DNA from 3 places in the Geobacillus sp. Y412MC52 genome. Region 1 is predicted to be linked to each of the others. Evidence: a T-box and tRNA genes for the amino acid it is inferred to sense, from the RefSeq annotation. Region 1 holds a T-box; the other regions hold tRNA genes.
What was found. A T-box is a leader RNA that pairs with one kind of tRNA and senses whether it is charged. The one in region 1 lies ahead of GYMC52_RS13405 (valine--tRNA ligase), so its partner is inferred to be a tRNA-Val.

Region 1 (10,202 bases):
GCTCGCGGCGCAGCAAGCTTGCCTTGACCCAGACGAAGTGGGTGATCAACGAATTGAAACAGCTTGGGGCGCCGTTTACGTTTGAAGTGAAAGAAATCGTCACGAAAGGAGATCGGGTGCTTGATGTTACGCTCTCGAAAGTCGGGGGCAAAGGGTTGTTTGTGAAAGAGATTGAGCATGAATTGCTCGCCGGCGGCATCGATATGGCGGTCCATAGCATGAAAGATATGCCGGCTGTGCTGCCCGAAGGTTTAGTGATCGGTGCGGTTCCGCGCCGCGAAGATGCACGCGATGTGCTTGTCAGCAAAGGAAACCGGATGCTCTCCGACTTGCCGCCTGGGTCGGTCATTGGCACGAGCAGCTTGCGCCGTTCGGCGCAGCTGCTTGCCTATCGCCCGGATTTGACGATCAAATGGATTCGCGGCAATATTGACACAAGGTTGGCGAAGCTCGAAAGCGAAGAGTACGATGCGATCGTGCTGGCGGCGGCGGGTCTTGCGCGCATGGGTTGGGGCGATGACGTCATCAGCGACTATCTTCCTTTTGATGTCTGTGTTCCGGCGGTCGGCCAAGGGGCGCTGGCGGTCGAATGCCGGGAGGATGATGACGAATTGCGCCAATGGCTCAGCCGGTTAAACGACGAGCAAACCGAGCGGGCTGTTCGGGCGGAGCGCGCCTTTTTGCAGCAAATGGAAGGCGGCTGTCAAGTGCCGATTGCCGGCTACGCTGAAGCAGACGGCGGCATGGTGCGCCTCACGGCCCTTGTCGCTTCGCCGGATGGAAAAGAAAAGTATAAAGAAATGGTCACGGGCGCCGATCCGGAGGCCGTCGGCCGGCAGGCGGCCGCTGTCTTGATCGAACAAGGGGCGAAAGCGCTCATCGAGCGGGTGAAACAGGAGTTGAGCCAATCATGACACACAGCGCGCTCGCCGGCAAAACGGTGCTTGTGACGCGCGGCAAAGAGCAGGCCGCGTCATTTTCTGCCAAGCTGCGCGCTGTCGGCGCCGTGCCGGTCGAGATCCCGCTCATTGCCATCCGACCGGCGGCGCCGGAAGAAATCGCTTCTATGGTTGAGCAGCTTGGCGAATACCGTTGGCTCGTTTTCACAAGCGCGAACGCCGTCCGCTTCTTTTTTCCACATGTTTCGTTGCCGCGGCCGCTGCCGGAGATGGCTGTCGTCGGCCGGAAAACAGCGGCGGCGCTCGCCGAGCATGGTCTTTCCCCGGCGCTCGTGCCGGATGATTACACGGCTGAACGGCTGGCTGACTTGCTCATGCCGCGCGTCAAACAAGGCGACCGGGTGCTGTTTGTCAAAGGCAATTTGGCGCGCCCGACCTTGCCTGAGGCGTTGCGAAACGCCGGCGCCGCGGTCGACGAGCTCACGGTGTATGAGACCAAGCCTGATGAAAGCGGCCGGGAGCGGTTGTTGTCGCTGCTGCGCCGGCGGGAGCTTGATGCGGTCACCTTGATGAGCCCGTCGGCGGTTGACAGCCTTGTCCGCCTTCTCGACAAAGAAGCGGATGTCCTTCTTTCCGGTGTTGCGGTCGCCTGCATCGGACCGGTGACGAAAGAAGCGGCCGAGCGGGCGGGCATTCCGGTCCATATTTGTCCGACGGATTACACCACGGATGGTATAATCAAAGCGATGGAACAATATTTTTCCATGGAGGGACGATGAATGGCACTGTCATTTGACCGCCATCGCCGTCTGCGGCAAACGGCTGCGATTCGGGCGATGGTGCGTGAGACGCATCTTCGCGTCGAGGATCTCATTTATCCGCTGTTTGTGGTCGAGGGAAGCGGCATTAAGCGGGAAGTGCCGTCGATGCCAGGGGTTTACCATTTGTCGCTTGACCGCTTATCCGAGGAAGTGGACGACATCGCCAAGCTTGGCATTCCCGCCGTCATGGTGTTTGGCGTGCCGAATGAAAAAGATGAAGTCGGTTCGCAGGCGTATTGCGAAACAGGGATTGTTCAGCGGGCGATCCGCCAAATCAAAGCCGAACACAAAGATCTAGTCGTCATTGCGGATACGTGTTTATGTGAATATACGAGCCACGGCCATTGCGGCGTCGTCGAAAACGAGCGTGTGCTGAACGACCCGTCGCTCGAGCTCCTCACCAAAACGGCGGTGAGCCAAGCGCAAGCCGGCGCCGACATCATCGCGCCGTCGAACATGATGGACGGCTTTGTCGCCGCCATTCGCCGTGGGCTTGATGAAGCAGGGTTTGAGTATGTGCCGATCATGTCGTATGCAATCAAATACGCTTCGGCTTTTTACGGCCCGTTCCGTGATGCCGCCGACAGCGCGCCGCAGTTTGGCGACCGGAAGACGTACCAAATGGATCCGGCCAACCGCCTTGAGGCGTTCCGTGAAGCGGAGTCGGATGTCAAAGAAGGCGCTGATTTCTTGATGGTGAAGCCAGCGCTTGCCTACATGGATATTATCCGCGACGTCAAAAACCGTTTTCCGTTGCCGCTTGTCGCCTATAACGTGAGCGGCGAGTATGCGATGGTCAAAGCGGCGGCGCAAAACGGTTGGATCGATGAGAAGCCGGTCGTCATGGAAATGTTGACAGGGATGAAACGGGCGGGCGCGGATTTGATCATTACGTATTTTGCCAAAGATGTCGCCCGCTGGCTGGCTGAATAGAGAGGAGGACGGAATGATGCGGAGCTATGAACGGTCAAAGGCAGCATACGAAGAAGCGGTGAAATTGATGCCGGGCGGGGTGAACAGCCCGGTGCGCGCCTTCAAGTCGGTCGGGATGACGCCGATTTTTATGGCGCGCGGCCAAGGAGCGAAAATTTACGATATTGACGGCAATGAGTACATTGATTACGTACTGTCATGGGGGCCGCTCATTTTAGGGCATGCCAACCCGCAGGTCGTGGAAGCGTTGAAGCGCGTGGCGGAACAAGGGACGAGCTTTGGCGCTCCGACATTGCTTGAAAATGAGCTCGCTAAGCTCGTCATCGAGCGGGTGCCGTCGGTGGAAATCGTGCGGATGGTCAACTCCGGCACCGAGGCGACGATGAGCGCCCTCCGCTTAGCGCGCGGCTACACGAAGCGCAACAAAATTATCAAATTTGAAGGCAGCTACCATGGCCATGGCGATTCGCTGCTCATTAAAGCCGGCTCTGGCGTGGCGACGCTCGGCCTGCCGGACAGCCCGGGCGTGCCGGAATCGGTCGCCCAGCATACCATCACGGTGCCGTACAACGATTTGGACAGCGTCCGCTATGCGTTTGAGCGGTTTGGCGAAGACATCGCCGCGGTGATCGTCGAACCGGTCGCCGGCAACATGGGCGTCGTTCCGCCAGTGCCTGGCTTTTTGGAAGGGCTGCGCAAGGTGACGAAACAATACGGAGCCTTATTGATTTTCGACGAGGTCATGACCGGGTTCCGCGTCGATTACCACTGCGCCCAAGGGTATTATGGCATTGAGCCGGATTTGACGTGCCTTGGCAAAGTGATCGGCGGCGGCTTGCCGGTCGGGGCGTACGGGGGCAAAGCCGAGATCATGGAGCTTGTCGCGCCGAACGGGCCGGTGTACCAAGCCGGCACGCTCTCCGGCAATCCGCTCGCCATGACGGCCGGGTACGAGACGCTCCGCCAGCTGACGCCGGAAACGTACGAAGAGCTTGGCCGCAAAGCGGCGCGCCTTGCGGATGGGCTTCATCAGGCAGCAGAGAAATACGACATCCCGCATACGATCAACCGCGCTGGGTCGATGATCGGCTTTTTCTTCACGAACGAGCCGGTGGTTAACTACGAGACAGCGAAAACGTCCGACTTGGAGTTGTTTGCCGCCTATTATCGGGAAATGGCGAATGAAGGCATTTTCCTGCCGCCGTCGCAATTTGAAGGGCTGTTTTTGTCGACGGCGCACAGTGATGATGATATTGAATATACGATTGCCGCTGCTGAGCGGGTGTTTGCCCGTCTGCGCGGATAAGGAAAGGGGCTGCCGACCATCGGCAGCCCAATTTTTTATCATACCGCCTCGTTTCCGTTCATACAATGGATAATGTCATAGAAACCATTTGCCGAAGGGACGGAAGGAGGAGGCCCGGTTGGAGCAATCGTATTTGCGTTTTTCATTGGAAGAATCGGTCTGGTTTAAAAGGGGACAGGAAGTCGCCGAGTTTTTATCCATTTCTCTTGATCCGGTCATTTCCGTCGATGAGTACGACCAATACATTACGATCCGCGGCGCGCTTGAGTTAAGCGGCGAATTCCGCCAAGCGGGCAAAGGGCAGGCTGAAGCGGATGACGACGTGTTTGAGCTGGCTGGTTATCGGTTCATTCAGCACATTTCGGTGCGCGAAGACGGGATCAGCGAACTGTCGCACCGTTTTCCAATCGATATTACGATTCCAAAAAACCGCATTCGTTCCCTTGAGGATGTGTACGTGACAGTTGAATCGTTTGATTATGATTTGGATGAAAACGGAAGATTGCTGATCACTGCCGACATTTCGATCAGCGGCATCAGTGAAGCGCCGCTTGGCGATGATTTGCCGGACGATGAGGAGGACGATGAGCCGCTGTTTGCCCCGTTTGAATCAATCGCCCGCAAGGAAGCGGCCGGTGAGGAAGCGTTTGCTTCCGTGGATGATCTCGCCGATGAGGCGGATGAACAGCCGGCTTTTGCCGCCGGCGAAACGACGGTTTCCGTCATGGAGCCGGCTGCCATGCGTCATGAAGAAACGGAGGCTGAGGAAGAAGAGGAGGCCAAAGAGCCGTTTTTGCCGCTTGAGACGGAAACGAAGGCGGTCAGCGCACAGACGGAGGAAGACATCGCTTCGCTGCTGCCGCCAACTGAGGCGAAGGTATCGATCGGGGCGGCGAAAAAGGCGGTTGAGGAAGAAGAGGAAGAAGAAACGAAAACAAAAAGCGAAAATGCGCTTTACTTGACGAAACTGTTTGCGAAAAGCGAGGCGGAAGAGTTTACGAAACTGAAAATTTGCATCGTCCAGCAAGGAGATTCATTGGACAAGATTGCCGAACGGTATGATGTGACCGTCTCGCAGCTTTTGCGCGCCAATGATTTGGAAAGCCCAGATGACGTGCACGAGGGGCAGCTGCTGTATATTCCGGCCATGGCGGGAAGCCGTCCTTTCTCATGAAAGGGACGCTTTCCGTTTCTTTTGCCGATAAGGGGGCGTAACGATGGCCGCACAGTCTGACCGATATGATGCTGTGCTCGTCCAGTATGGGCTTCGTCCAGTGCGCATGGAGCAGCGAGGCAAAGCCGTCAAGGTATACACGAACCGCGGCGTTTTCGCTTTAAAGCCGCTTGAAAGCGAGCAAGAAGCCGCAGCCGTTTGGCAGTCTCTTCAGCATGGCGGCCCCCGTTGTCTCCCGCTTTACCTGACGCGGCGGCGGTCGCTGTTTGCCACAGAAGGCGGCCGTCTTTATTATTTGCAAGCATGGCATGACGGCGAATCAAAGGTGGAGAAGGATGCGGCGGACGCCTTTTTTCGCGAGCTCGCCCGCCTCCATCGCGCCACCGTCCGCACGATCGAGGTGAGTGAGGAAGAGGCGGCGGCGTACCGAAAGCAAAAAAAGGACGAATGGCAACGGGCGCGGACGGTGTGGGAAGAACGGATTGAGCGGTACGAAGCGGCGTGGTACATGTCTCCGTTTCAGCTCCAATGCTGCACGTATTTTCATGAGGTGATGCGCGCGTACTCGTTCGCTGAAGAACGGCTCGATGTGTGGGAAGAGACGCTCAAAGAGACGAAGCAATGGCGCATCGCCTGGGTACACGGCAAAGCGCGCCTCTCCCACTATATCCCGCCGTATTGGATCAGTTGGGAGCGGGCGCATTGGAATTCGCCGCTCTTTGATGTGATCGCCGCGCTCCGTTTTCATGTACAGACAATGCCGCCGCTTGGGCGCGAGTGGCTTGAAGGAATGGAGGAGTACGAGAAGGAGCTGCCGCTGTCCGACGGGGAGCGGGCGTTTTTATACAGCCATTTGGCGGAGCCGCGTGGGTTTGTCCGCTGTTTGGAGCGGTATGAGGCCGCTTCGCGGAACGAGCGGAACGAACGGGAATATGTGGCCGCGTTGCAGCGTCGTTATTTGGCGTTCAAAAATATGGAGGCGCTCGTTATGCACCTTGTCCAACGCGACGCCGCTCGGCAGCAGGAAGAAGCGGTGGACAACGAACCGCCGGCGGATGAAAGCAGCAATGGTTAAATCGATTTTGAATCCAGCCAAACAAAACGGCGTCGCACTAAATCCATTCCAAATGGAGCGCCACGGCAATGAAAACGAAGATGGCCAATAAAATGACATCAAACGTTGTTGGCAGAAAAATGGTGCGGATCGCTTGAAAAATGGTGAGCGGGATGATCACTTGGGCGCAGACGGCGCGCACTTGCCTCAGCCACGGCGGCCACGAATACGGGTTGAATCGCCGCATCGACATTCCCTCCTTCTCCGGTTTACTATACAATATGAAACGTGCGATGGTTTGTCACCAAATGCACACGGATGGAATAAATAAATAAAAACTTGGCAAAGATGATGGACAATGGTAGTATAATAATCGAACAATGATGACAAAAGCGAAGACGGGGAGGAGTACAGCGGTCCGCGCCTGCAGAGAGGGAAATCAGAAGCTGCGAGATTTCCTAGGATGACGGCTGCTGGAAGGTCGCCCTTGAGCTGCTTCTTTGAAAGGCGCTGCTGCCGAGTAGAGGAAGCCGGCATCATGCCGTTATGCCAATGAAGCGCTTAAGCCTTTGGGCTTAAGAAAAAAGGTGGTACCGCGAAAGCAGCTCCTTTCGTCCTTTTTGGATGAAAGGGGCTTTTTTGCTTGCCGGCTGCGCGGCATTGCTTAGTGGGAAGCCGCCGTCGGCCGCATTGTCCATTATGTTGAAGGAGGGAAATGAAACATGGCACAGCACGAAGTGTCGATGCCGCCCAAATACGACCACCGCGCGGTCGAAGCGGGACGCTACGAATGGTGGCTGAAAGGGAAATTTTTTGAAGCGACCGGTGATCCGAACAAACGACCGTTTACGATCGTCATCCCGCCGCCCAACGTCACCGGCAAACTGCATCTGGGGCACGCGTGGGATACGACGCTGCAAGACATCATTACGCGCATGAAACGGATGCAAGGGTATGACGTCCTGTGGCTTCCGGGAATGGATCACGCCGGCATCGCCACCCAGGCGAAAGTGGAAGAGAAGCTGCGCCAGCAAGGGCTGTCGCGCTACGATTTAGGCCGGGAAAAATTTTTAGAAGAAACGTGGAAGTGGAAGGAAGAATACGCCGGCCATATTCGCAGCCAATGGGCGAAGTTGGGGCTTGGCCTCGATTACACGCGCGAGCGGTTCACACTCGATGAAGGGCTCTCAAAAGCGGTGCGCGAAGTGTTCGTCTCGCTCTACCGGAAAGGGCTTATTTACCGCGGCGAGTACATCATCAACTGGGACCCGGTGACGAAAACCGCTTTGTCGGACATTGAGGTTGTTTATAAAGAAGTAAAAGGCGCGCTCTACCATTTGCGCTATCCGCTCGCCGACGGCTCCGGCTGCATTGAAGTGGCGACGACCCGTCCGGAAACGATGCTCGGCGATACGGCGGTCGCTGTGCACCCCGATGACGAGCGGTACAAGCACTTGATCGGCAAAATGGTGAAACTGCCGATCGTTGGCCGCGAAATTCCGATCATTGCCGACGAATATGTCGATATGGAGTTCGGCTCCGGAGCGGTCAAAATTACGCCGGCGCACGACCCGAACGACTTTGAAATCGGCAATCGCCACAACTTGCCGCGCATTCTCGTCATGAACGAAGACGGCACGATGAACGAAAACGCCATGCAATACCAGGGGCTTGACCGGTTTGAATGCCGGAAGCAGATCGTCCGCGATTTGCAAGAGCAAGGCGTTTTGTTCAAAATCGAAGAGCACGTGCACTCCGTCGGTCATAGCGAGCGGAGCGGCGCGGTCGTTGAGCCGTATTTGTCGACGCAATGGTTCGTGAAAATGAAGCCGCTCGCCGAAGCCGCCATCAAGCTGCAGCAAACGGACGGCAAAGTGCAGTTCGTGCCGGAGCGGTTTGAGAAAACGTATTTGCATTGGCTTGAGAACATCCGCGACTGGTGCATTTCACGCCAGCTTTGGTGGGGGCACCGGATTCCGGCGTGGTACCATAAAGAAACAGGCGAAATTTACGTCGACCATGAACCGCCAGCGGACATTGAAAATTGGGAACAAGACCCGGATGTGCTTGATACATGGTTCAGTTCGGCGCTTTGGCCGTTCTCGACAATGGGATGGCCGGATGTGGAATCGCCGGATTACAAGCGCTACTACCCGACCGATGTGCTTGTCACCGGCTATGACATCATTTTCTTCTGGGTGTCGCGCATGATTTTCCAAGGGCTTGAATTCACCGGAAAGCGTCCGTTCAAAGACGTGCTCATCCACGGCCTCGTCCGCGACGCCCAAGGGCGGAAAATGAGCAAATCGCTCGGCAACGGCGTCGATCCGATGGACGTGATCGATCAGTACGGCGCCGATGCGCTCCGCTATTTCTTGGCGACCGGCAGCTCGCCGGGGCAAGACTTGCGCTTCAGCACCGAAAAAGTCGAAGCGACGTGGAATTTTGCTAACAAAATTTGGAACGCCTCGCGCTTTGCCTTGATGAACATGGGCGGCATGACGTACGAGGAGCTTGATTTGAGCGGCGAAAAAACGGTCGCCGACCATTGGATTTTAACGCGTCTCAACGAAACGATCGAGACGGTGACGAAGCTCGCTGAGAAATACGAATTCGGCGAAGCGGGGCGTACGCTGTACAACTTTATTTGGGACGACTTGTGCGACTGGTACATTGAAATGGCGAAATTGCCGCTTTACGGTGACGACGAAGCGGCGAAAAAGACGACGCGCTCCGTGTTGGCGTATGTGCTCGACAACACGATGCGCCTGCTTCACCCGTTCATGCCGTTCATTACCGAGGAAATTTGGCAAAACTTGCCGCATGAAGGCGAATCGATCACCGTCGCTCCGTGGCCGCAAGTGCGCCCTGAGCTGTCGAACGAAGAAGCCGCGGAAGAAATGCGGCTGTTGGTTGACATCATCCGCGCCGTCCGCAACGTCCGCGCCGAAGTGAACACGCCGCCGAGCAAGCCGATTGCGCTCTATATTAAGGTGAAAGATGAACAAGTGCGGGCGGCGCTCATGAAAAACCGCGCCTATCTTGAGCGGTTCTGCAACCCGAGCGAGCTCTTGATCGATACAAACGTTCCCGCGCCGGACAAAGCGATGACGGCGGTCGTCACCGGCGCCGAGCTCATCATGCCGCTTGAAGGATTGATCAATATTGAGGAGGAAATTAAGCGGCTTGAAAAAGAGCTTGACAAATGGAACAAAGAAGTCGAGCGCGTCGAAAAGAAACTGGCGAACGAAGGATTTTTGGCGAAAGCGCCGGCTCATGTCGTCGAAGAAGAGCGGCGCAAGCGGCAAGATTACATGGAAAAACGCGAAGCCGTCAAGGCGCGCCTCGCCGAGCTCAAACGGTAGACAAACGATCTAGCTGTTGATTATGATGAAGACGAATCCGCTTTCCTGTGGATTCGTCTTTTTCGATGGATCATGATGGAAGGTTGGCATATTCTGAGAAGAGGTTTGTTGTCAACATATACTCGCTTTCACCAGGCTTCTCGATGTGTGGCGCATCTGCCGCATGAAGCCGGCAGGGGGCGGCAAGACACCAATGGAAAAAGGAGGATGATGGACATGGTTCGAACGTATGAAGAAGCGGTCGCTTGGATTCACGGGCGGCTGCGGCTTGGCATAAAACCGGGATTGAAACGGATGGAATGGATGATGGAAAAACTTGGCCACCCGGAACGCCGCGTCCGCGCCGTCCATATCGGGGGAACGAACGGCAAAGGGTCAACGGTCGCCTATTTGCGCTCCATTTTGCAGGCGGCGGGCTATTCGGTCGGCACGTTCACCTCGCCGTATGTCGAGCAGTTTAACGAACGAATCAGCATAAACGGCCAACCGATTCGCGATGAAGAGATCGTAGAGCTCGTGCAAACGATCAAACCGCTTGCGGACGAATTGGAACAGACGGAACTTGGCGGACCGACCGAGTTTGAAGTGATCACGGCGATGATGTTGTATTATTTCGGCAAACAAAACATCCAAGACATCGTGCTCATTGA
Region 2 (10,202 bases), 1.4 Mb from region 1:
GGCCTTCGGGTCGTAAAGCTCTGTTGTGAGGGACGAAGGAGCGCCGTTCGAAGAGGGCGGTGCGGTGACGGTACCTCACGAGGAAGCCCCGGCTAACTACGTGCCAGCAGCCGCGGTAATACGTAGGGGGCGAGCGTTGTCCGGAATTATTGGGCGTAAAGCGCGCGCAGGCGGTCCCTTAAGTCTGATGTGAAAGCCCACGGCTCAACCGTGGAGGGTCATTGGAAACTGGGGGACTTGAGTGCAGGAGAGGAGAGCGGAATTCCACGTGTAGCGGTGAAATGCGTAGAGATGTGGAGGAACACCAGTGGCGAAGGCGGCTCTCTGGCCTGCAACTGACGCTGAGGCGCGAAAGCGTGGGGAGCAAACAGGATTAGATACCCTGGTAGTCCACGCCGTAAACGATGAGTGCTAAGTGTTAGAGGGGTCACACCCTTTAGTGCTGCAGCTAACGCGATAAGCACTCCGCCTGGGGAGTACGGCCGCAAGGCTGAAACTCAAAGGAATTGACGGGGGCCCGCACAAGCGGTGGAGCATGTGGTTTAATTCGAAGCAACGCGAAGAACCTTACCAGGTCTTGACATCCCCTGACAACCCAAGAGATTGGGCGTTCCCCCTTCGGGGGGACAGGGTGACAGGTGGTGCATGGTTGTCGTCAGCTCGTGTCGTGAGATGTTGGGTTAAGTCCCGCAACGAGCGCAACCCTCGCCTCTAGTTGCCAGCATTCAGTTGGGCACTCTAGAGGGACTGCCGGCGACAAGTCGGAGGAAGGTGGGGATGACGTCAAATCATCATGCCCCTTATGACCTGGGCTACACACGTGCTACAATGGGCGGTACAAAGGGCTGCGAACCCGCGAGGGGGAGCGAATCCCAAAAAGCCGCTCTCAGTTCGGATTGTAGGCTGCAACTCGCCTGCATGAAGCCGGAATCGCTAGTAATCGCGGATCAGCATGCCGCGGTGAATACGTTCCCGGGCCTTGTACACACCGCCCGTCACACCACGAGAGCTTGCAACACCCGAAGTCGGTGAGGCAACCCGCAAGGGAGCCAGCCGCCGAAGGTGGGGCAAGTGATTGGGGTGAAGTCGTAACAAGGTAGCCGTACCGGAAGGTGCGGCTGGATCACCTCCTTTCTAAGGACGAAAAGCGGAGGCCGCCCGCTTATCGGCGAGGTGCGCTGGAGGGCCTGCGAGCGGGCTTAGCCCGCCGCAGCAGGACCGAAGCGTCGCGAGCCGATGGCGGCCGGAGCTAGACAATCCGAAAAGCGGAGGCCGTAATGGCCAACCTACCAATCCATCGCGCTTCTGTTTCGTTCAGTTTTGAAGGAATGAGCAATTCCTTCAGTTGCTTTGCGTCTGCGTCTACAAGTGAATTCAGAGAAGCTGGATTTCTCGACGCAAAGCTGCAAGGAAGCTGTTTCAACGTAGTTGCTTTGCATCTGTGCCTGCGTCTGCTAGCAGGTTCAGGGAAGCAAGATTCCTCGGCACAAGACTGCAGAGAAGTGAATTCAAGAAGCAGTCTCGTTTGCGTCTGCGTCTACAAGCGGATTCGGAGAAGCCGAATTCCTCGACGCAAACCAGCGAAGAAGCGAATTCAAAGGAGCTACTTCGTTCCTTGAAAACTAGATAACCGGAAAAGCGGAGGCGAGCGTTTCGCCGCGATGGGCAAATGTTCTTCGCCTGGAGGGATTTACAATCCCGAAGGCGAAGGTTATTTGACCCCGAGCGGCGGCGAGCCGAAGCTAGACAATTAGAAAAGCGGAGGCGCCGCGATCGGCTCTCGAAGCCAAATGTTCTTCACCCGGAGGGGTGCTGGCACCCCGAGGGGGAAGGTTATTTGGCAGAAGAGAGCCAGGCGCCGACGCTAGACAGTAAGGAAGAAGCCGAGAGCGCAATAGGTTAAGCTGGAAAGGGCGCACGGTGGATGCCTTGGCACTAGGAGCCGATGAAGGACGGGGCAAACGCCGAAACGCTTCGGGGAGCTGTAAGCAAGCGTTGATCCGGAGATGTCCGAATGGGGGAACCCACTGTCCGTAATGGGGCAGTATCCATGCCTGAATCCATAGGGCATGGAGGGCACACCCGGGGAACTGAAACATCTTAGTACCCGGAGGAGAAGAAAGCAACCGCGATTCCCTGAGTAGCGGCGAGCGAAACGGGAACAGCCCAAACCAAGAGGCATGTCCTCTTGGGGTTGTAGGACCGCTCACGATGGGAGTGAGAAAGGGACGGGGTAGACGAACCGGTCTGGAACGGCCGGCCAGAGAAGGTGAGAGCCCTGTAGTCGAAACTTCGTTCCCTCCCGAGCGGATCCTGAGTACGGCGGGACACGAGGAATCCCGTCGGAAGCAGGGAGGACCATCTCCCAAGGCTAAATACTCCCTAGTGACCGATAGTGCACCAGTACCGTGAGGGAAAGGTGAAAAGCACCCCGGGAGGGGAGTGAAAGAGAACCTGAAACCGTGTGCCTACAAGTAGTCAGAGCCCGTTGATGGGTGATGGCGTGCCTTTTGTAGAATGAACCGGCGAGTGACGATGGCGTGCGAGGTTAAGCCGAAGAGGCGGAGCCGCAGCGAAAGCGAGTCTGAACAGGGCGTCAAGTACGTCGTCGTCGACCCGAAACCAGGTGATCTACCCATGTCCAGGGTGAAGGCCGGGTAACACCGGCTGGAGGCCCGAACCCACGCACGTTGAAAAGTGCGGGGATGAGGTGTGGGTAGGGGTGAAATGCCAATCGAACTTGGAGATAGCTGGTTCTCCCCGAAATAGCTTTAGGGCTAGCCTCGGGTTTAGGAGTCTTGGAGGTAGAGCACTGATTGGGCTAGGGGCCCAAAACGGGTTACCGAACCCAGTCAAACTCCGAATGCCAATGACTTATGCCCGGGAGTCAGACCGCGAGTGATAAGATCCGTGGTCGAGAGGGGAACAGCCCAGACCGCCAGCTAAGGCCCCGAAGTGCACGTTCAGTGGAAAAGGATGTGGAGTTGCCGAGACAACCAGGATGTTGGCTTAGAAGCAGCCACCATTTAAAGAGTGCGTAATAGCTCACTGGTCGAGTGACTCTGCGCCGAAAATGTACCGGGGCTAAACGTGCCGCCGAAGCTGCGGGATGACCGTTGGTCATCGGTAGGGGAGCGTTCTAAGGGCAGAGAAGCCAGACCGGAAGGACTGGTGGAGCGCTTAGAAGTGAGAATGCCGGTATGAGTAGCGAAAACAGAGGTGAGAATCCTCTGCGCCGAAAGCCTAAGGGTTCCTGAGGAAGGTTCGTCCGCTCAGGGTTAGTCGGGACCTAAGCCGAGGCCGAAAGGCGTAGGTGATGGACAACAGGTTGAGATTCCTGTACCACCTTCTTCCCGTTTGAGCGATGGGGGGACGCAGGAGGATAGGGCGAGCAGGCGGCTGGAAGAGCCTGTCCAAGCCGTGAGGCTGATCCGCAGGCAAATCCGCGGATCATAAGGCCAAGCGGTGACGGCGACGGATGGATCCGGAAGTCCCCGATTTCACACTGCCAAGAAAAGCCTCTAGCGAGGGAAGAGGTGCCCGTACCGCAAACCGACACAGGTAGGCGAGGAGAGAATCCTAAGGCGCGCGGGAGAACTCTCGTTAAGGAACTCGGCAAAATGACCCCGTAACTTCGGGAGAAGGGGTGCTCTTTGGGGTGAAGAGCCCTGAAGAGCCGCAGTGAAAAGGCCCAAGCGACTGTTTATCAAAAACACAGGTCTCTGCGAAGCCGAAAGGCGACGTATAGGGGCTGACACCTGCCCGGTGCTGGAAGGTTAAGGGGAGCGCTTAGCGGAAGCGAAGGTGCGAACCGAAGCCCCAGTAAACGGCGGCCGTAACTATAACGGTCCTAAGGTAGCGAAATTCCTTGTCGGGTAAGTTCCGACCCGCACGAAAGGTGTAACGACTTGGGCGCTGTCTCAACGAGAGACCCGGTGAAATTATACTACCTGTGAAGATGCAGGTTACCCGCGACAGGACGGAAAGACCCCGTGGAGCTTTACTGTAGCCTGATATGGAATTTTGGTATCGCTTGTACAGGATAGGTGGGAGCCTGGGAAGCCGGAGCGCCAGCTTCGGTGGAGGCGACGGTGGGATACCACCCTGGCGGTATTGAAATTCTAACCCGCACCCCTTAACGGGGTGGGAGACAGTGTCAGGTGGGCAGTTTGACTGGGGCGGTCGCCTCCCAAAAGGTAACGGAGGCGCCCAAAGGTTCCCTCAGAATGGTTGGAAATCATTCGGAGAGTGCAAAGGCACAAGGGAGCTTGACTGCGAGACGGACAGGTCGAGCAGGGACGAAAGTCGGGCTTAGTGATCCGGTGGTTCCGCATGGAAGGGCCATCGCTCAACGGATAAAAGCTACCCCGGGGATAACAGGCTGATCTCCCCCAAGAGTCCACATCGACGGGGAGGTTTGGCACCTCGATGTCGGCTCATCGCATCCTGGGGCTGTAGTCGGTCCCAAGGGTTGGGCTGTTCGCCCATTAAAGCGGTACGCGAGCTGGGTTCAGAACGTCGTGAGACAGTTCGGTCCCTATCCGTCGCGGGCGGAGGAAATTTGAGAGGAGCTGTCCTTAGTACGAGAGGACCGGGATGGACGCACCGCTGGTGTACCAGTTGTCCCGCCAGGGGCACCGCTGGGTAGCTATGTGCGGACGGGATAAGCGCTGAAAGCATCTAAGCGTGAAGCCCCCCTCAAGATGAGATTTCCCACCGCGTGAAGCGGGTAAGATCCCTCGAAGATGACGAGGTCGATAGGTCCGAGGTGGAAGCGTGGCGACACGTGGAGCTGACGGATACTAATCGATCGAGGGCTTAACCAAGAAAAGCGCAGGCGAGCGGGTCGCCGCGACGGGCAAATGTTCTTCGCCTGCAGGGATGTTCACATCCCGAAGGCGAAGGTTATTTGACCCCGAGCGGCGGCGAGCCGGAGCTGGACAATGCGAAAAGCGCAGGCGAGCGGCTTCTTCCGACGGTTATCTAGTTTTGAAGGAATGAACATCCTGTTGACAAATCCAACAGGATGGATATAATAATTACTGTCCAAGATGATAACTATTGCCTAGTGGCTATGGCGGAGGGGAAACACCCGTTCCCATCCCGAACACGGAAGTTAAGCCCTCCAGCGCCGATGGTAGTTGGGGCCAGCGCCCCTGCAAGAGTAGGTCGCTGCTAGGCGATTTCGTGGAGGATTAGCTCAGCTGGGAGAGCACTTGCCTTACAAGCAAGGGGTCGGCGGTTCGATCCCGTCATCCTCCACCATCTTAATATAAAAGCTGACTTGCTTTCTCATCATCGCGGGGTGGAGCAACGAGCCTTTGCTTCATCGAATCCGCTTCGAGTTGCCTCGACGCATTCGGCGTCTTTGAATCAGCTTGTAGAGGAAGAGGCAACGAACAACAACACTAAAAGCATTGTGAAAATCAACTTACTTTCTCATCATCGCGGGGTGGAGCAGTCCGGTAGCTCGTCGGGCTCATAACCCGAAGGTCGCAGGTTCAAATCCTGCCCCCGCAACCAAAATTGGTCCCGTAGTGTAGTGGTTAACATGCCTGCCTGTCACGCAGGAGATCGCGGGTTCGAGTCCCGTCGGGACCGCCATTCTTTCAAAATTGTGAAAGATGAAAAAATATGGCTCGGTAGCTCAGTCGGTAGAGACGAGCATCCGCATCGTCGAATCTGCTGCGAGTTGTCCCGACGCATCTGGCTTCTTCGAATGGGCTAGTAGAGGAAGGGACACAAAAGTCATCAACGAACAAGGGAAAAATAAGATACGGCTCGGTAGCTCAGTCGGTAGAGACGAGCATCCGCTTCATCGAATTCGCTTCGAGTTGCCTCGACGCATCCAGCATCTTCGAATCCGCTGGCAGAGGAAGAGGCACAATGTAGCACAAGTAAAGCAGCGTAGAACTTAATATGGCTCGGTAGCTCAGTCGGTAGAGCAAAGGACTGAAAATCCTTGTGTCGGCGGTTCGATTCCGTCCCGAGCCACCATTTTTATCATAGTTCCGAAAGAAGGTTCCCGCTTCATGCAAAGCTAAGTGGGAGTAGTTCACAGACATGTCTTCCTTGAATGAGCTTGAAGAGGAAGAGGCACAACCAGGCAGACAACATGAGTCACTAACTAATTTTAAATGTGCCGGCTTAGCTCAATTGGTAGAGCAACTGACTTGTAATCAGTAGGTTGCGGGTTCAAGTCCTGCAGCCGGCATTCTTATTCCTTAATAACCCCTTAAGCCATTAAGGCGGCAACCGCGAGCCATTAGCTCAGTAACGAGCGTTACATCTTCGAGTTCGCTTCGAGTTGTCCCGACGCATCTGACATCTTCGAATATGCTAGTAGAGGAAGGGACATCGTTGTCTCGGAGTGTTATTGAACCCATGAGCCATTAGCTCAGTAGGTAGAGCAACGAGCTTTACATCATCGAGTTGGCTTCGAGTTGTCCCGACGCATCTGACATCTTCGAATATGCTAGTAGAGGAAGGGACATCGTTGTCTCGGAGTGTTATTGAACCCATGAGCCATTAGCTCAGTAGGTAGAGCATCTGACTTTTAATCAGAGGGTCGGAGGTTCGAGTCCTCCATGGCTCATCGTCTTGCGGAAGTAGTTCAGCGGTAGAACACCACCTTGCCAAGGTGGGGGTCGCGGGTTCGAGCCCCGTCTTCCGCTCCACTTCCGCCGGGGTGGCGGAATTGGCAGACGCACAGGACTTAAAATCCTGGGGTAGGTAACTACCGTGCCGGTTCGAGTCCGGCCCTCGGCACTTGTGCGCTCGTAGCTCAATTGGATAGAGCATCTGACTACGGATCAGAAGGTTAGGGGTTCGAATCCTCTCGAGCGCGTTTTGTCGGGAAGTAGCTCAGCTTGGTAGAGCACACGGTTCGGGTCCGTGAGGTCGCAGGTTCAAATCCTGTCTTCCCGATTTATCATGGGGCCTTAGCTCAGCTGGGAGAGCGCCTGCTTTGCAAGCAGGAGGTCATCGGTTCGATCCCGATAGGCTCCACCTTTTGACTTAAATTTGGCGGTGTAGCTCAGCTGGCTAGAGCGTACGGTTCATACCCGTGAGGTCGGGGGTTCGATCCCCTCCACCGCCACCATTATCGGACCTTTAGCTCAGCTGGTTAGAGCAGACGGCTCATAACCGTCCGGTCGTAGGTTCGAGTCCTACAAGGTCCACCATTATTATTGTTGCTTTTTTGGAGGAGTACCCAAGTGGTTGAAGGGGTCGGTCTTGAAAACCGAGAGGCGTCGCAAGGCGCGCGGGGGTTCGAATCCCTCCTCCTCCGCCATGCACTTTAAAATCATGCCGGCTTAGCTCAATTGGTAGAGACGAGCATTCGCATCGTCGAATCTGCTGCGAGTTGTCCCGACGCATCCCACTTCTTTGAATAAGCTTGCAGAGGAAGGGACACCGAGCATTTGACTTCCTCGAATTAGCTGGGAGAGGAAGAGGCACAGTTCAGCATAATAGGAGTCACTGTTTCATTACTAAATATGTCGGCTTAGCTCAATTGGTAGAGACGAGCATCGGCATCATCGAATTGGCTGCGAGTTGCCTCGACGCACTCCGCTTCCTCGAATCAACTTGCAGAGGAAGAGGCACAACCAGGCAGACAACATGAGTCACTAGCTAATTTTAAATGTGCCGGCTTAGCTCAATTGGTAGAGCAACTGACTTGTAATCAGTAGGTTGCGGGTTCAAGTCCTGCAGCCGGCACCAGATCGAGGCGACTATGGCGAAGTGGTTAACGCACCAGATTGTGGCTCTGGCATGCGTGGGTTCGATTCCCACTAGTCGCCCTTTTCATTATATTCTATATTTGCGTGTGTAGTTTAGTGGTAAAACCTCAGCCACGAGCATCTGCATCATCGAATCCGCTTCGAGTTGCCCCGACGCATCCAGCTTCTTTGAATCGGCTGGCAGAGGAAGGGGCATGAAAGATTGTGATGGGTGTTTCATCAAAAATTATGCGGGTGTAGTTTAGTGGTAAAACCTCAGCCTTCCAAGCTGATGTCGTGGGTTCGATTCCCATCACCCGCTTTTGACGGGCCTATAGCTCAGCTGGTCAGAGCGCACGCCTGATAAGCGTGAGGTCGGTGGTTCAAGTCCACTTAGGCCCATTATTTTCCATTGAATGTTTTTTGGCTATTCGCTATAATAATGGGCGAACAATGCCCCATCGTTCCAAAGCAAAAGCGGAGCGACGAGCTTCACATCTTCGAATTCGCTGCGAGTTGCCTCGACGCATCTCGCTTCCTTGAATTAGCTGGCAGAGGAAGAGGCAACGAGCACATTTGGAAGATGTGCATAACATATAGTTATTCATCATTCCGCAATAGCTCAGCGGTAGAGCAACCGGCTGTTAACCGGTAGGTCGTAGGTTCGAATCCTACTTGCGGAGCCATGTTACGGAGAAGTACCCAAGTGGCTGAAGGGGACGGTTTGCTAAACCGTTAGGTCGCAGTTTTGCGGCGCGCGGGTTCAAATCCCGCCTTCTCCGCCATAATGGCCCGTTGGTCAAGTGGTTAAGACACCGCCCTTTCACGGCGGTAACACGGGTTCGAATCCCGTACGGGTCACTGGTTGCTGGCACCAGAGATTCTGGTGCCCTTTTGTACAATTTCTTTTGTCGATTTTTGCGTTTTTTTCTTGCGATGCGTGTGGAAGTCTGTTATAATGTCTCTCGTTAGCTTTAAAATTATGTCTATGATGGTTGGGGACAACGCAGTGTTTCGTTTCGTTAAAGAACGAGGCATTGCGTTTTTTTATTTATCACCCTAAACCGAGAAGACCCCCACTTCCACGCGTGAGCGTAGGTGGGAGAGCGTTCAAGTAGGGAGGGAGTCCCCCGTTTCCAACGGCAGGAAAGTGGGGGGGGGGGAAGATCAAACGAACAATTGGGCGTCGGCTTCGCCGCCATGAATTTGCACAAACATCGTTTGGATGGCTTGAAGCTGGCGCTTGGCGGTTTCTTCTGGCGTTGATGGGAGAAAGTAAACGATTTGCAAAGCGTTTTTCGTTTCTCTCGTCACGGCGGTCCGCTCCGAATCGACGATCGGACTGCCAAACGGCCCTCGTTCATCTTTGCTGACGAGTTTGTTGGCAAAGTTGACTGTGCGGCCGTTTAACGCGATGTATTCATCTTGTTCCGTGCCGATCGTGAGCGTCACTGTCCCGTTGATGCGGTCTAGATCATAGATGCCGAGTGGAATTTTATAATAGAGTGAAAAAAAGTTGTTTATGTCTGCCGCTGAATGGATAGGCGGAATGAAGCTTTTTTTCTGGATGCGTCGGTACAGGCTTTCACTTGACGGTCGATAGCGGCTTGGGTCCGTTCCGATTTGTTTGAAAGTACGGCGCCATTCGACCATCTCAGGAATGTCGGCAATCGACTTTTCCTGCAGCTCGATGTAAAGAGATTCTTGAAACAGCTCAAGCCGCCCCCTTAACATTTGCGGTGAATCGCTGACCTCGATATGATGATAGCGGATGACGCCGAATTTACCAGAAGGAAGGCGTTGCTTTAGTTGTTCTGATATCACGAATTTCATCTTGATCACCTCGGATTTCATTTTACCATATATGACGAAAGGAGGGAAAACGATGGATGTTATGGCATTAAAGAGGGAAGTCATTGAGTATAGTCGGTCAATCGGCATTGATAAAATCGGATTTGCGAGCGCTGATCCGTTTGTTGAATTAAAGGAACGGCTGCGCCGCCAGCAGGAGCTCGGCTATCAGTCCGGTTTTGAGGAACCAGATATTGAGAAACGGACGAATCCTTCATTGCTTCTTCCGGAAGCAAAATCGATCATTGCCATTGCTCTTGCCTATCCGTCCAAAATGAAAAATGCGCCGCGGGGGACAAAGACGGAACGGCGCGGCGTTTTTTGCCGCGCTTCATGGGGAAAGGACTACCACGATGTGTTGCGGGAACGTTTGCAGCAGCTCGAGGAGTTTTTGCTGGCCAAAGTGCCCCATGCCCGCGTTCGCTCGATGGTGGATACCGGAGAGCTCGCCGATCGGGCGGTGGCGGAACGGGCAGGGATCGGTTGGAGCGGCAAGAACTGCTCTATTATTACACCGGAGTTTGGATCGTATGTGTATTTGGGAGAAATGATTACGAATATTCCATTTCCCCCTGATGAACCGGTTGAAAACCGATGCGGCACGTGCACGAAATGCATTGATGCCTG
Region 3 (10,202 bases), 990 kb from region 1:
AAGGGTGTGACCCCTCTAACACTTAGCACTCATCGTTTACGGCGTGGACTACCAGGGTATCTAATCCTGTTTGCTCCCCACGCTTTCGCGCCTCAGCGTCAGTTGCAGGCCAGAGAGCCGCCTTCGCCACTGGTGTTCCTCCACATCTCTACGCATTTCACCGCTACACGTGGAATTCCGCTCTCCTCTCCTGCACTCAAGTCCCCCAGTTTCCAATGACCCTCCACGGTTGAGCCGTGGGCTTTCACATCAGACTTAAGGGACCGCCTGCGCGCGCTTTACGCCCAATAATTCCGGACAACGCTCGCCCCCTACGTATTACCGCGGCTGCTGGCACGTAGTTAGCCGGGGCTTCCTCGTGAGGTACCGTCACCGCACCGCCCTCTTCGAACGGCGCTCCTTCGTCCCTCACAACAGAGCTTTACGACCCGAAGGCCTTCTTCGCTCACGCGGCGTCGCTCCGTCAGGCTTTCGCCCATTGCGGAAGATTCCCTACTGCTGCCTCCCGTAGGAGTCTGGGCCGTGTCTCAGTCCCAGTGTGGCCGGTCACCCTCTCAGGCCGGCTACGCATCGTCGCCTTGGTGAGCCGTTACCTCACCAACTAGCTAATGCGCCGCGGGCCCATCCGCAAGTGACAGCCAAAGGCCGCCTTTCAACCAAAGACCATGCGGTCTTCGGTGTTATCCGGTATTAGCTCCGGTTTCCCGGAGTTATCCCGGTCTTGCGGGCAGGTTGCCCACGTGTTACTCACCCGTCCGCCGCTGACCAAACCAGAGCAAGCTCCGATTTGGTCCGCTCGACTTGCATGTATTAGGCACGCCGCCAGCGTTCGTCCTGAGCCAGGATCAAACTCTCCAAAAGAAAGTTGATTGACTTTTGCTTTGGCCAATGCGGCCTCAGCTTTTCGAATTGTCTAGCTTCGGCCGCTATCGGCTTGCGACGCTTCGTGTCCCACTGCGGCGGCGACAGCCTCCTCGCGGGCCACTCAGCGCGTTTCGCCGATAGGCAAGCGGCCTCAGCTTTTCGAATTGTCTAGCTTCGGTCCGCCGCCGCTCGGGGTCAAATAACCTTCCCCCTCGGGGTGCAAGCACCCCTGCGGGTGAAGAACATTTGCCCGTCGCGGCGACCCGCGGACCTCCGCTTTTCGTCGCGCTTCGTTTCGTTCAGTTTTCAAGGAACGAGACCTCTTCTTGAACTTGCTTCGTTGCAGTCTTGCGCCGAGGAACCCAATCCCCCCCCCGAATTCACTAGAAGACACAGGCGCAAAGTTGCTGCATTGAAACAACTTCTCTGCTGGTTTTCGTCGAAGAATCCCGCTTCTCTCCATTCACTTGCAGGACACAAGGTTGCTACTTTAGTTTGCTTCTCTGTAATCCTACCGAGGAACCTCACGTCTTCAAATTCCCTTGCAAGCGGCAGGCACAGACATAAAGCAACAGTGGAGCCTATCGGGATCGAACCGATGACCTCCTGCGTGCAAAGCAGGCGCTCTCCCGGCTGAGCTAAGGCCCCATATATCCGCTATCGGGAAGACAGGATTTGAACCTGCGACCCCATGGTCCCAAACCATGTGCTCTGCCAAACTGAGCTACTTCCCGCCAACGCGCTCGAGAGGATTCGAACCCCTAACCTTCTGATCCGTAGTCAGATGCTCTATCCAATTGAGCTACGAGCGCAAGTGCCGAGGGCCGGACTCGAACCGGCACGGTAGTGACCTACCCCAGGATTTTAAGTCCTGTGCGTCTGCCAATTCCGCCACCCCGGCTAAATGGACAAATAAATGGAGCGGAAGACGGGACTCGAACCCGCGACCCCCACCTTGGCAAGGTGGTGTTCTACCGCTGAACTACTTCCGCTCGAATCAACATGCGGGTGAAGGGACTCGAACCCCCACGCCCGTAAAGGGCACTAGACCCTGAATCTAGCGCGTCTGCCAATTCCGCCACACCCGCAAATCAATTGTGGTGAGCCATGGAGGACTCGAACCTCCGACCCTCTGATTAAAAGTCAGATGCTCTACCTACTGAGCTAATGGCTCATGGTTGGGTATACACTCACAGTGAACGATGTCCCTTCCTCTACTAGCATATTCGAAGATGCAGGATGCGTCGGGACAACTCGAAGCAAATCCGAAGATGCTTTGCTCGTTGCTCTACCTACTGAGCTAATGGCTCATGGTTGGGTATACACTCACAGTGAACGATGTCCCTTCCTCTACTAGCATATTCGAAGATGCAGGATGCGTCGGGACAACTCGAAGCGAACTCGAAGATGTAGCGCTCGTTACTGAGCTAATGGCTCATAGTTTGGAAAACACCCCAAGTAATTATCTAGCTCTACCTGCCCCTTCCTCTGCCAGTCTGTTCAAGGAAGCTAGATGCGTCGAGGCAACTCGAAGTAGATTCAAAGATGTAATACTCGTTACTGAACTAATGGCTCATAAATAGGTGATGGTGGAGGATGACGGGATCGAACCGCCGACCCCTTGCTTGTAAGGCAAGTGCTCTCCCAGCTGAGCTAATCCTCCACGGGATTGCCTAGCGACGACCTACTCTTGCAGGGGCGCTGGCCCCAACTACCATCGGCGCTGGAGGGCTTAACTTCCGTGTTCGGGATGGGAACGGGTGTTTCCCCTCCGCTATCATCACTAGACAATCAACAGACAAGTTATATTATAATTAAATTTATTTATTTGTCAATAGGTCCTTGTTTTTGATTAGTGCTGTCATTTCAACGTGCTATCATAATATAACACGTTGGGAGTGGTTTGTCAACTCGACTTCCTGTGTTTGTTTTTCAACAAAACAACGACGACTATTTTTACATAAATGAAAAGCCCCCTGCTGCTTGTCTTTGCAGGGAGCGATCAAATTTATTTATGACGCATTTGCGGGAAAAGCAACACGTCGCGGATCGACGGCGAGTTCGTCAGCAGCATGACCAGACGGTCGACGCCGATGCCAAGCCCGCCTGTTGGCGGCATGCCGTACTCGAGCGCTTCAAGGAAGTCTTCGTCCATTTCATGTGCTTCATCGTTTCCTTGTTCACGCTCTTTCAGCTGCGCCTCAAAGCGTTGGCGCTGATCGATCGGATCATTCAATTCGGTAAAGGCGTTGGCATGTTCGCGCCCGACGATAAACAGCTCAAATCGGTCGGTAAAACGCGGGTCGTCCGGATTTTTCTTGGCCAACGGTGAAATTTCAACCGGATGGCCATAAATGAACGTCGGCTGAATGAGGTGAGACTCGACTTTTTGTTCAAAAAATTCGTTGACAATATGGCCAAACGTCATATGTGGAGCAACTTCCACTCCATGTTCTTTCGCCAGCTCCCGCGCCTCTTCGTCGCTCATCTGCCGCCAGAAGTCGACGCCGACATATTCCTTGATCGCATCGACCATATGGAGGCGCCGCCACTCGGGCGTTAAGTCGACGACATGCTCGCCGTATTGAATTTTCGTCGTTCCAAGCACTTCAGTGGCAATGTGGGCGATCAAGTTTTCCGTTAGTTCCATGATGTCGCGGAAATCGGCGTACGCCTCGTACAATTCGAGCATCGTAAACTCCGGATTATGGCGGGTGGAAATGCCTTCGTTCCGGAAAACGCGGCCGATTTCATACACTTTTTCCAAACCACCGACGATGAGCCGTTTTAAATGGAGCTCGATGGCGATTCGCATATAAAGGGTCATATCCAATGCGTTATGATGCGTAATGAACGGGCGCGCCGCAGCGCCGCCAGCAACGGCGTGCATCATCGGCGTTTCAACTTCCAAATAGCCACGGCTGTCGAGATACCGCCGCATCGATTGGATGATTAAACTGCGGGTGATGAACGTCTTTTTGCTCTCCGGATTCATAATTAAATCGAGATAACGCTGGCGATAGCGTTGCTCTATGTCTTTCAAACCATGGTATTTTTCCGGCAGCGGACGCAGCGCTTTCGTCAAAAATTCGTACGACGACACTTTGATGGAAAGTTCACCAACTTTTGTTTTAAACATTGTGCCGCGCACGCCGACGATATCGCCAAGGTCAGAGATTTTAAACAGTTCGTACTGCTGTTCGCCAACATCGTCTTGACGGACGTAAATTTGAATCTGCCCGGTGACATCCTGGATATGGGCGAACCCGGCTTTTCCTTTGCCGCGCTTTGTCATGATGCGGCCGGCGACGGCGACTTCAATTTGCTTTTCTTCAAGTTCCTCTTTCGACAAATCGCCGTACAGTTCGAACAGTTCTTGCGCTTTATGAGTGCGCTCGAACCGTTTGCCAAACGGGTCGACACCCAATTCCTCAATTTTTTTCAGCTTTTCCCTGCGGACGCGCAGTTGGTCGTTCAATTCTTCATGACTCATACCTCATTCACTCCATTTAGCGATTTTTTACGAAAAATACTGCCAGCGCTCGCTGGCAGTCCTCCGCTGCATGAACGTCATCTCCGTTGTTTAAACGGCTTCGGCGTTCGCCGCTGCTTGGACTTCCGCTTCCTCCGCCACGCGAAGCAACAATGCGGCCAGTTCGTCCCGCGTTTCACATTCATTGATGGCGTTGCGGATTTTCGCTGCGCCGCGAATGCCTTTTAAATACCAAGCAGCGTGTTTACGCATTTCTTTGACGGCGATATACTCGCCTTTTAAGGCAATTAATCGGTCTAAATGCAGCAGGCAGACATCGATTTTTTCCCTCGGCGTCGGTTCCGGGATGAGCTCTCCAGTTTCTAAATAACGGACAGTGCGATAGATCATCCAAGGGTTTCCAAGCGCCGCCCGTCCGATCATGACGCCGTCGACCCCTGTTTCTTCAAGCATCCGCTTTGCATCTTGAGGCGTTTTGACATCTCCGTTGCCGATAACCGGGATGTTGACGGCTTCTTTCACTTGCTTGATGATGTTCCAGTCCGCTTTTCCTTCATACATTTGCACCCTTGTCCGTCCGTGGACGGCGACGGCCTTCCCGCCGGCGCGCTCAACGGCTTGAGCGTTTTCGACGGCGTAAATGTGCTTTTCATCCCAACCGATCCGCATTTTCACCGTGACCGGTTTTTCAACGGCATCGACGATCGCGGCAACGACATCATAGATTTTATTCGGGTCAAGCAGCCATTTCGCTCCAGCGTCGCAATTCGTAATTTTCGGCACTGGGCAACCCATGTTGATGTCGATGATATCTGCATTCGTATTTTTATCGACAAATTTCGCCGCTTTGACGAGCGTTTCTTTCTCGCCGCCGAAAATTTGCAAGCTGATCGGCTTTTCCCGTTCATCAATATATAACATGTTTAACGTCTTTTCGTTGTTGTATACGATTCCTTTGTCGCTTACCATCTCGGCGCATACAAGCCCGGCGCCGAATTCTTTGACGGTCAGGCGGAACGCGGAGTTGCATACGCCTGCCATCGGAGCGAGCACGACGCGGTTTTTAATTTCGACATCGCCAATGCGAAACATCGCAGATGCCTCCCTCTAGAAATGTTGATTTATCAAGGCTTTTCGGCCCCTCAGGGGTGTCCAAAAAATATTTTTCGACAAAATCCCTTACATCCTTTTTCAGTTTTGTGGATATCTTACAGACCTAGGGTGCGCTTCGCGGCCACGGCTGGGGATATTTTCCTTCCGTGGGGAGAAGCGTATTCGATGCACCCTTTGGATCTCCGCGTCGCTGATGAGGACGAACCCTCCCATGTCTCCGGGCGTCTTCGCGCCAACATTCCCTCGTTCGGTCTCGTCATCAGGCGGAGGCCGGCCAAGCTCCTTTGGGGACTCAAGGTCGAATGGATAAAATCACGCCAGCTTCTCCGGTGTCATCCTGTTGTCCAACGATTCTTCCGTTCGCAGGGGGAGGCCTTAGGCCGCCCGTTGCACCTGGGACAAGACGTCCTGTTTCATTCGCTCCGCGTCAAAGGCTTGTTTCTTCGTACAAATCGCAAACAGCACATTCAACAGCTTCCGGCATAATGCGACGATGGACTGCTTTCCGGTCAGCGGATTGACGGGGCGGGTCGTGTAATAGTCATGCAGCTCGCGAAACGCCTCGTTGTGCCGGATCAGCGGAATCATCGCCCGAAACAGCACCGATCGCAGCCGTTTCCGTCCCCGTTTGGAGATGTGCTTTTGCCCTTTGCGCTGGCCGGAGGAGTTCTCTTTGAGCGTCAGGCCCGCCAACTTCACCAATTGACGCGGGTCCCGATAGTGGGCGAAGCTGCCGATCTCCGCCAGCAGATCGATGATCGTGGCGTCTCCCAACCCGTCGACCGTTTTCAGCCATTGATACTCCATCGTCGTTTGAACCAACGCCTTCAACTCGGCGTCCAACGCGGCGATCTCAGCCTCCAATTGGCGGTATCGGCGGACGAGCGCGGCGATTTCAAACCGGGCCATCGTCGTCCCTTCCGTCACCCCAATCGAGTCCTTCGCGGCGTCGATCAACGCCTGAATTTTGGCCTTCTGCGGGCATTTCAGCCCTTCGCTTTGCCGGTACACCTCGATGAGCTCCTCGGCGGATCGGCTGGCCATATCGGCCGGAAGCGGCGTCCACTCCAGCACCGAAAGCGCCGTTTTCCCCAGGTCGCGAAACACCGTCCAAAACTCTGGAAAGTATCGGTCGGTCCAGCGGACGATCGCGTTTTTCACCGCCGTCTGTTCCTTGCGGAGCTTCTCTTTGAGCGTGCTCCCGACGCGCAAATCGGCTTCGATCTCGTGCAGCAGCCGGGGGACGAGGAATCGTCCGTCTTTCGCCAGTCTGGCGATGACTAGGGCGTCTTTGGCGTCATGTTTCGTCGGCAGGTTGTCATCGAGTTCTTTCGACCGGCACACATGCGCCGGGTTGACCATGACCAACGGGATCCCGTGCTCCTCGAGGAAGTAGGCCAGGTTCAACCAGTAGTGCCCGGTCGGCTCCACCGCGACGATCACCTGCGGCTTTCCGAACGCTTGCATCGCCTCCTGAATCGCTTCATACAGCTGGCGAAAGCCCTCTTTCGACTGGAAGATCGGGAACGATTTGCGAAGCACACGCCCCCGGTCATCCACGAAGCAGGCGTAGTGGGTTCGTTTCGCGATATCGATGCCCACGACAAGCGTTTGTTCGGTGACTTGATTGATTTTCTGATTTTGTGTACAATTCATTTGAAGTCCTCCTTGGTATGGTGAGTGATGTGTTTGACACCCCTGCATCATACCAAGAGGGCTTTTTTTGATCAAGTCCCCGGAAAAGCTCCTAACGGGAATGCTCCTTTCTACTTGTTCGATTCGAGTTTCGGCGGCGCCAGTTCTTCCACCGATATATTCAGCCGTTCGGCGATTTGTCCAACGAGCGAATCGGACGGCATCCGGTTCCCCCGTTCAATTTCACCAAGGATCGATACGGAAATGCCTAGTTCTTTCGCCAGTCTTTCTTGCGTATATCCTTTCAACTTTCGAAAAGCGCGAATACGTCTTCCCCATCTTTCCGCTTCCATACATGAACTCCTTTTTTGTCAGGTAGTCGGCCAATGATGTCGATTAACGGCTCGGAAAGGTTCGGTATTGCCACGTGGGAGTTGACTTCAAACAACGGGATGAGCACGAACGCCCGCTCCGCCATGCGCGGATGCGGGATCGTCAGCTGCTCTGTTTCAATATTTTCATGATTATACAGCAAAATGTCAAGGTCTAACGTCCGTGGTCCCCAGCGAATTTCCCTTTTTCTTCCAAAACGTCGTTCAATTTGCTGGGTCACGTCAAGCAAGGCAAACGGCGACAACGTCGTCGCCACCTCGATCACCATGTTTAAAAACTTGCCTTGGTTGACATAGCCGACCGGATCGGTTTCATAAATCGATGAGCTCGATGTGATCAAAATTTCCTGATGATGATGAAGCGCTTCAATGGCAGAACGCAAATAGAAAACACGATCTCCGAGGTTGGAGCCTAAAGCGAGATATGCGATGTTTTCCATTTAACGACCCCTATCAATTTCGACTGCGACATGTTGATAATGGCCGCGAATCGGCGGATTCGGCTTCGTCACTTTGACAATGCAGCGCTCGACAACAGGAAAGGCAGCGAGCAAGTCGGCGGCGATCGCTTCAGCGACCGCCTCGATCAAGGCGAACGTCCGCTCCTCAACGATCGCCCGGCAGCGCTCGTACACATCGGCGTAGTTGACGGTATACTCAAGACAATCGCTCCGCCCGGCGGGCTGCAAGTCGAGCTCCAACGTCACATCAACCAAAAATCGCTGGCCGAGGATGTTTTCTTCGCGAAACACGCCGTGGTAGCCGTAAAACTCCATGCCTTGCACACAAATTTTATCGATGACCGCTCTCTCCCTTCCCAAGCATAGCATCCATCATTTTGGCCATGCGGGCAATCGGCAATACATCATGGACTCGGACAATGTGCACCCCTTTCATGATGCCGAGACAAACGGTCGCTCCTGTTCCTTCGACCCGCTCCTCGACAGGCACGCCGAGCACATGGCCGATAAATCGTTTGCGCGACGTGCCAAGCAAAAGCGGATAGCCGAGAGCGGCAAATTCATCAAGGCGCCGCATCACCTCCAAGTTATGCTCGACCGTCTTGGCGAAGCCGATCCCTGGATCTAAAATAATGTTCTCATCTTTCACACCCGCCTCTTTGACAATGCGAATGCTTTCTTTCAAATCGGCGATCATGTCGGAAATCAAATCGCGATAGGCCATATCGCGGCGGTTGTGCATTAAAATGATCGGCGCGCCGTACGTGGCGGCGACGCGGGCCATATCAGGGTCCGCCTTGGCTCCCCAAACGTCGTTGATGATGTGCGCCCCGGCCTCCATGGCTTGCCGCGCCACTTCCGCTTTGTACGTGTCAATTGAGATCGGCACACTCACCGCCTTAGCAATCGCTTTTACCGCCGGAATGACGCGGCGCAATTCTTCATCAAGCGGCACTGGATCCGCCCCCGGACGAGTTGATTCACCGCCGATGTCAATGATGTCTGCTCCTTCCGCCACGAGCCGCTTCGCGTGCTTGACCGCGTTTTCCACGTCGTAAAACCGGCCGCCGTCGGAAAACGAATCGGGCGTGACGTTGACAATGCCCATGATCAACGTTTTTTTGTTTAAGTCAAGCTCATGCCCGCGGCATTGAAGCCGAAGAGGGCGCATCGATGTTGTCATCAGTCGTTCATCCTTTCTGCCAATTCGTTCCTCGTCCATAGCCGATGGGTCAAGCGTCGGTAATGGTGCTGCAAGGCCCGGACCACCGGACCATTTTTTCCTTGGTAAACGCAATGGCCAATGCGGCAAAGGGGTACAATTTCCTGCACAGAGTTGGTGATAAATGCTTCATCAGCCTGCAACAAATGGGACAGCGGATATACCCCTTCTTCAACTGGGATGCGCAACTGCTTGAGCAAAGCAATGATGAATTGTCTTGTGATGCCGTTTAATATGCCGACAGCCGGCGCTGGCGTGTAGACGATGCCGTCTTTCACCCAAAAAATATTGGAAACGATCCCCTCCGCTACCGCACCATCTGAATTCAAAAAAATTCCTTCCGCATGAGGTCGATGTCCGAGCTCCCATTTCCCAATCATATTGTTTAAATAATGGTGCGACTTTAGTCGCTCATTGCCTTCCGGGCTGTTTCGCCTTGCCGCGAGCACCACCCCTTCTTTTCCTTCCGGAGGGACGGGCGGCGGAAGCGGCTTCATATAGACGATGACGGTCGGGTTTCGGTAACGTTCGATCGGCAAGCCGAGATCGCCGACCCCGGCCGATACATTGAAGCGCACATAAGCGTCGCGCAAGCCATTGGCCTCGAGCAACTGCTCGATGATCGCCACCGCTTCGGCGCGGCCGAACTGCCTTTCGATGTGAAGCTCAGACAGCCCTTTGTTCAATCGGGCCAAATGATCGTCAAGCAAAAAAGGGTGGCCGCTATACGTGCGGAATGTTTCAAATAAGCCGAGCCCATATAAAAAGCCGTGATCAAACGCTGATAACTGCGCTTCTTCGCGCGGAACGACCGCGCCGTTGATATACACGTACATGACTGTCACGCCTTTTTATACGTGTTGATAAAGTTTTTCAACAGCTGCATCCCATGGCTTGTCATAATCGATTCCGGGTGAAACTGCACGCCTTCCACCGGCAGCGTTTTATGGCGAATCGCCATCACTTCATCCTCTTCCGTCCAAGCCGACACGACGAAACAGTCCGGAAGCGTCTCTTTCTCG

Region 2: it has a tRNA-Val gene. The T-box ahead of GYMC52_RS13405 (valine--tRNA ligase) is inferred to sense a tRNA for this amino acid. The anticodon was not compared.
Region 3: it has a tRNA-Val gene. The T-box ahead of GYMC52_RS13405 (valine--tRNA ligase) is inferred to sense a tRNA for this amino acid. The anticodon was not compared.

Annotation. Positions count from the first base shown of each region.
Region 1 covers NC_014915.1:2,723,579-2,733,780, reverse strand. Annotated here, with positions in the region: gene hemC (hydroxymethylbilane synthase) at 1-914, shown strand, start outside; gene GYMC52_RS13435 (uroporphyrinogen-III synthase) at 911-1,678, shown strand; gene hemB (porphobilinogen synthase) at 1,679-2,653, shown strand; gene hemL (glutamate-1-semialdehyde 2,1-aminomutase) at 2,670-3,959, shown strand; gene spoVID (stage VI sporulation protein D) at 4,078-5,133, shown strand; gene ysxE (spore coat protein YsxE) at 5,177-6,208, shown strand; gene GYMC52_RS13410 (hypothetical protein) at 6,246-6,434, opposite strand; T-box leader at 6,574-6,809, shown strand; gene GYMC52_RS13405 (valine--tRNA ligase) at 6,910-9,552, shown strand; gene GYMC52_RS13400 (bifunctional folylpolyglutamate synthase/dihydrofolate synthase) at 9,769-10,202, shown strand, end outside.
Region 2 covers NC_014915.1:527,929-538,130, forward strand. Annotated here, with positions in the region: rRNA gene GYMC52_RS02660 (16S ribosomal RNA) at 1-1,134, shown strand, start outside; rRNA gene GYMC52_RS02665 (23S ribosomal RNA) at 1,898-4,826, shown strand; rRNA gene rrf (5S ribosomal RNA) at 5,065-5,181, shown strand; tRNA gene GYMC52_RS02680 (tRNA-Val) at 5,190-5,265, shown strand; tRNA gene GYMC52_RS02685 (tRNA-Met) at 5,447-5,523, shown strand; tRNA gene GYMC52_RS02690 (tRNA-Asp) at 5,529-5,604, shown strand; tRNA gene GYMC52_RS02695 (tRNA-Phe) at 5,922-5,997, shown strand; tRNA gene GYMC52_RS02700 (tRNA-Thr) at 6,142-6,214, shown strand; tRNA gene GYMC52_RS02705 (tRNA-Lys) at 6,523-6,595, shown strand; tRNA gene GYMC52_RS02710 (tRNA-Gly) at 6,603-6,677, shown strand; tRNA gene GYMC52_RS02715 (tRNA-Leu) at 6,683-6,768, shown strand; tRNA gene GYMC52_RS02720 (tRNA-Arg) at 6,774-6,847, shown strand; tRNA gene GYMC52_RS02725 (tRNA-Pro) at 6,854-6,927, shown strand; tRNA gene GYMC52_RS02730 (tRNA-Ala) at 6,936-7,008, shown strand; tRNA gene GYMC52_RS02735 (tRNA-Met) at 7,026-7,102, shown strand; tRNA gene GYMC52_RS02740 (tRNA-Ile) at 7,108-7,184, shown strand; tRNA gene GYMC52_RS02745 (tRNA-Ser) at 7,204-7,294, shown strand; tRNA gene GYMC52_RS02750 (tRNA-Thr) at 7,650-7,725, shown strand; tRNA gene GYMC52_RS02755 (tRNA-His) at 7,733-7,805, shown strand; tRNA gene GYMC52_RS02760 (tRNA-Gly) at 7,976-8,046, shown strand; tRNA gene GYMC52_RS02765 (tRNA-Ile) at 8,053-8,126, shown strand; tRNA gene GYMC52_RS02770 (tRNA-Asn) at 8,336-8,410, shown strand; tRNA gene GYMC52_RS02775 (tRNA-Ser) at 8,417-8,509, shown strand; tRNA gene GYMC52_RS02780 (tRNA-Glu) at 8,514-8,585, shown strand; gene GYMC52_RS02785 (B3/B4 domain-containing protein) at 8,892-9,557, opposite strand; gene queG (tRNA epoxyqueuosine(34) reductase QueG) at 9,610-10,202, shown strand, end outside.
Region 3 covers NC_014915.1:82,279-92,480, reverse strand. Annotated here, with positions in the region: rRNA gene GYMC52_RS00510 (16S ribosomal RNA) at 1-861, opposite strand, end outside; tRNA gene GYMC52_RS00505 (tRNA-Ala) at 1,440-1,512, opposite strand; tRNA gene GYMC52_RS00500 (tRNA-Pro) at 1,525-1,598, opposite strand; tRNA gene GYMC52_RS00495 (tRNA-Arg) at 1,603-1,676, opposite strand; tRNA gene GYMC52_RS00490 (tRNA-Leu) at 1,680-1,765, opposite strand; tRNA gene GYMC52_RS00485 (tRNA-Gly) at 1,782-1,856, opposite strand; tRNA gene GYMC52_RS00480 (tRNA-Leu) at 1,868-1,952, opposite strand; tRNA gene GYMC52_RS00475 (tRNA-Lys) at 1,963-2,038, opposite strand; tRNA gene GYMC52_RS00470 (tRNA-Val) at 2,452-2,527, opposite strand; rRNA gene rrf (5S ribosomal RNA) at 2,536-2,652, opposite strand; gene lysS (lysine--tRNA ligase) at 2,873-4,357, opposite strand; gene dusB (tRNA dihydrouridine synthase DusB) at 4,448-5,449, opposite strand; gene GYMC52_RS00450 (IS110 family transposase) at 5,846-7,126, opposite strand; gene GYMC52_RS00445 (helix-turn-helix domain-containing protein) at 7,237-7,458, opposite strand; gene folK (2-amino-4-hydroxy-6-hydroxymethyldihydropteridine diphosphokinase) at 7,410-7,937, opposite strand; gene folB (dihydroneopterin aldolase) at 7,938-8,327, opposite strand; gene folP (dihydropteroate synthase) at 8,290-9,141, opposite strand; gene pabC (aminodeoxychorismate lyase) at 9,141-10,016, opposite strand; gene pabA (aminodeoxychorismate/anthranilate synthase component II) at 10,022-10,202, opposite strand, start outside.